One region of the Arthrobacter sp. 8AJ genome, then DNA from elsewhere that is predicted to be linked to it. Evidence: riboswitches for the same ligand, from Rfam matches in the RefSeq annotation. Region 1 holds a riboswitch; the other holds the start of a gene.
What was found. Region 1 has a riboswitch for cyclic di-AMP ahead of BACI349Y_RS15315 (M23 family metallopeptidase). Riboswitches for the same ligand answer to the same signal wherever they lie in the genome.

Region 1 (2,196 bases):
GGCGGCCTACGGTCCCGGCATTTGCACTGACGGCCTTGGACACGGCGTCCAGGGGGTTGGTGCGAACCGTTTGCGCACGGTGGCGCGCAGAATGATGGCGTGAAGACACGAAGGTAGCCTCTCCCAATGCCTGCGAGGTGAGCTGTCGGATTCGGATGGGAGTCACCCGGCCACTCTGCTTCCTGGGAAGCTCATGACTTAACCCCAAGGCCTTCAGGAAATGAAGGCCAAAATTGGTTCCCCCGCCCCTGCCAGACGATGAAATGCGAACGGACCTTGAGCGGTGGCAGAGTTAGGCAATCCACTCAAGAGCGTCAACTTCGGAAAAGTTGACGCGAGTTAGACGGTACAGCAGTTTTGTTTCAATGTCACATTCAGGTCACGGCAAGTCGCTACGATCTGAGAGTGCACACTCATTCGGTTACAGCCAGCCCATGGGATCGACCACTTCGCCGTTGACCTGGACCTCAAAGTGCAGGTGGCAGCCGGTGGATGCGCCCGTGGTGCCGCTGAGCGCCACGACCTCGCCGCGGGAGACGGTCTGTCCCACCTTGACGTTGAACGACGACAGGTGGTTGTAGGTGGTCTCCAGCCCGTTGCCGTGGTCGATGACCACCCGGTTCCCACCGCCGTACTGGTGCCAGCCTGCGAAGGTCACGGTGCCGGTCGCGGCCGCCAGGACGGACGTTCCGCACTGCGCCACGAAGTCCTGGCCGCGGTGGAAGTCTCCGGAGCCGCCGGTGATGGGGCTCACCCGGTAGCCAAAGGGCGACGCGGTGGTGAGGGATGCCAGCGGTGCGGCCAGGGTGCCGGCCGAGGCTGCCCGGGTGACGGAGCCGGCGGACTGGGCGCTCAGGAGCTGCTTCAGCTTCCCGTCGGGGTCGGCCTGGGTCACCACTGCCGAACGGCTGAAGTCGATCTGGGCGCCATTATCAGCGGAAATCTGGGGCTGCGGACTGACGGCGGAGGCTGCCAATGGCGCGTTGCCGGCGGCATCGGTGGCCATGACGGGGCTGGTGGCGGGCACCGTGACCGTCAGCACCAGACCGGTGGCGGCCAGGGCGATTCCGGCTTTCTGGCCAATGCCGCTGGCGGCGGCAAACTCCGTCACCTGCCGGAACGGACCCCGGCGGCGGCGCGCGTCACGATGCAGATCGCGGGGGCGCTCCGCTGCGACATCTTCGACAACCCGGGGTGCCGAAGGGGGGCCTGCCGCGCGGCGGCGGCCCCGGGAGGTCTGCATGGTCAAGAAGGGTTCCTCTCTGGAAAAGCCTGCGGAGTTAGCTGTCGGATTCGGGTCAGAGAGATCAAAGACCCGGCCCGTCATGGGCAAGCTTCTGCACAGGGGTATTCCCGGAAGAATCCTTCACTGGAGAGGCTTGCTGCTGACGGACTTCACCCCAAGGCAGTCCCCCGCTGCCAATTGTGGTTCCCCCGCCTCTGCCAGTAACGACTCATGCACCCGATCCGCTGGCAGAGCTCGGCTCCGGATCGGGTAACGCTTAAGTATCAACGATTGGTTCCACTATAGGGCCTTAAGACCCTAGGTAACAATTCCGTTATCTTTGCGTGGAAGCGCTTCGCCGGGGTATGAGGCGCGGCTCAGGGCTGGGTGACGGCGACAAAAACATGCGCGGCAACCTCGGGCGGCAGCTCCAGTGCCCCTTCGATTCCGGACACCCGCACGGAGATGTAATCTCCCACGCGTTCCAGCGCAACGGCGGCGCCGGGCCGGATCCCGCCTTCGTCCAGCTGCGCCAGCAGTTCGGGCTCCACCTGGATGGGTTCGGCCAGCCGGCTGATGGTCACGGCAGAGGCGGGGCCGTAGCCCTTCATGGCCTCCACCAGGCTGATGACCGCGTCGGCGGAGCCGGTGGCCGGCTGTCCGCCCAGGGCGGCGAGGCCGGGGATCGGGTTGCCGTAGGGCGATTCGGTGGGGTGGTCCAGCATCTCGTAGATGCGCCGCTCAACGCGCTCGCTCATGACGTGTTCCCAGCGGCAGGCTTCGTCGTGCACGTAGGCCCAGTCCAAACCGATGACGTCAGCCAGCAGTCGTTCGGCCAGCCGGTGCTTGCGCATGACCTCGGTGGCCCGCTTGCGGCCCGTGTCCGTGAGTTCCAGGTGCCTGTCGCCGGAGACGACGACGAGTCCGTCGCGTTCCATCCTGCCGATTGTCTGGGACACCGTGGGGCCGGA
Region 2 (2,196 bases), 3.2 Mb from region 1:
AGAGTGTACTGGATCACATCGTGCCCGGAGGGTTGCTTTAGGCAACCTTGAGGGAAGCCGAAAAAGGGCGACGGCGGGAGGTCCCGCCGTCGCCCTTTCACCTGGGTGCGTGGCCTGCTACTGCCAGGCGCGCACGTAGTCCACCATCATCTGGGACGGCGCGCCGTAGGCCGGGTTCGTGGAGGAGGCGCCGACATTCAGCACGATGTACTGCGGGGCATTTCCGTCGTCGGTGGGGTAGGACTTGACCTTGACGCCGTCGAAGTACACGTCCGAGGAGTTTGCCATCCGGTGCAGACCAAAGGTGTGGTACTCGTTGGCCCAGTTGCTGCCCACGCCGCCCTGGTTGTGGGAGCCGGAACCGGAGTGGTAGTTCACGGTCATCTTGGCCTGCAGGACCTCGGCGATGTCATTCTCGCCGGTGGCCGGCCACGACTGTCCGGTGGTCCAGAAGGCAGGCCAGTTGTAGAGGCCGTTGGCGTTGCCCGGGAACTTGATCCTGGCCTCGACGTAGCCGGTGGTGAACTGGAAGCCGGTCCCCGCCCCGCCCTTCGGGTTGGTGGATACCAGTCCGCCGGAGGTGGATGAGCTGAGCCCCAGGGCCAGGTTCCCGTTGGCCACGGAGACGTTCGCCGGGCTGGTGGAGACCTTGTTCATGGTTCCGCAACCGGGGGAGAACCAGCAGCCGGACCACTTCGCGGTGTCCAGTCCGGCCCCGTTGAACTCGTCGGCGAAGGTCATGGTCCAGTTCCCCGGGACCCCGGCGGGCGCAGGCGTCCCGGTGCTGGCCAGCTGTGCCGCCGCCGGCGCCACAGCGATGGGTGCTTCGGAGGGAGGGGCAGGGGCAGCGGGTGCCGGTACTGCTGCGGGGGCAGGTGCCGGTGCCTCTGCCGGCGAAGGAGCGGCGGCAGGATCGGCCTCGACTGCCGGGACTGGTGTTGGAGCGGGGACCGGAATGTCCGGAGTTTGGGTGGGTGCGGCGCTGCCGGCATCCTCTGCACTCGCCACCCGCGCCACGTCAGCGGTTCCGTCACCGTGGGTCAGGCCCAGGCCAAGGGAACCTGCTCCGAGGAGTGCTGCGGCAAGACCGGCGGCAAGGGGCCAGCGGCGGCGCGCCCGGGCCGGAGCACCGGACTTGAAGGCCGGGGATGTCCGGGCGTGATCTGTCTCATTTTGATAACGGTGCGCTCGTTTGGCGCTGCCTTTGCGGGGTGCGGGCATGGGGATGCTACCTCTCGTCGCCTGCGGAGTTAGCTGTCGGGTTCGAATGAGGGCATTCGGCCGCGTGCTGCGGCTTCACCCCAAGGGCAGGCGCGTGGCCGTGCCCGGGACGCTTGGGTCCCCCGCCTCTGCCTGGAATCTGGTGATAATCACAGACGCGGCAGAGTTGGGCGGCATCCGGGACTGGAGCCGGCTGGGGGCGGCCCCGGACGACCGTACACGAAAAGGGTCTGCGAATCACAATTAGGTAACGGACCTCACTGCGTTGGCGTGGCGCTCCCCTGTCGGCAAAGTGCATTGGTATGGGCGCCAGTGACGGCAGGGTTTTCCACATGGCTGAACCTGCGGCTGCTGCCCACCTCCACCGGGGCTAGCCTTGGGTCAAGCGCGAATCGCCTATCGGGTCCAAATGCACTAAGATATTGAAGTCTGTGCTGCGTCCTGCCTCCGTTCCGGCGGCAAGGCATTGCACGGAATCGCAAATGAACCTCCTGTTACGGAAATGCCGTAACCGCTTAGCCCAAAGGAGGTGGGTTCACATATGCGTCCTTACGAATTGATGGTAATCATCGACCCCGAGGTCGAAGAGCGTACCGTTGAGCCGTCGCTTCAGAAGTTCCTGAACGTCATCACCAACGATGGTGGAACCATCGAAAAGGTTGACATCTGGGGCCGTCGCCGTCTGGCTTACGACATCAAGAAGAAGTCCGAAGGTATCTACGCCGTGGTGAACTTCACCGCCAAGCCGGAGACCGCCAAGGAACTTGACCGCCAGCTGTCTCTTAACGAGACCATCATGCGCACCAAGATCACCCGCCCCGAAGAGCAGAAGGTTGTTGCTGAGTAATTCAGCACCGTCTTCATTCTTTACCCCGCAGGAAACGCACTCTTCACCCAGGATCGAACAAGGAGGCAGTAGATGGCAGGCGAGACCACCATTACGGTCATCGGTAACCTCACCAATGACCCGGAATT

Region 2: linked by a shared signal. The riboswitch ahead of BACI349Y_RS00475 (glycoside hydrolase family 16 protein) and the one ahead of BACI349Y_RS15315 (M23 family metallopeptidase) in region 1 are both predicted to bind cyclic di-AMP.

What each region holds. Positions count from the first base shown of each region.
Region 1 covers NZ_LR733289.1:3,306,014-3,308,209, forward strand. The annotation lists gene BACI349Y_RS15310 (C40 family peptidase) at 1-43, opposite strand, end outside; cyclic di-AMP (ydaO/yuaA leader) riboswitch at 114-293, opposite strand; gene BACI349Y_RS15315 (M23 family metallopeptidase) at 422-1,243, opposite strand; cyclic di-AMP (ydaO/yuaA leader) riboswitch at 1,254-1,465, opposite strand; gene BACI349Y_RS15320 (metal-dependent transcriptional regulator) at 1,603-2,196, opposite strand, start outside.
Region 2 covers NZ_LR733289.1:112,185-114,380, forward strand. The annotation lists gene BACI349Y_RS00475 (glycoside hydrolase family 16 protein) at 118-1,221, opposite strand; cyclic di-AMP (ydaO/yuaA leader) riboswitch at 1,225-1,376, opposite strand; gene rpsF (30S ribosomal protein S6) at 1,763-2,068, shown strand; gene BACI349Y_RS00485 (single-stranded DNA-binding protein) at 2,141-2,196, shown strand, end outside.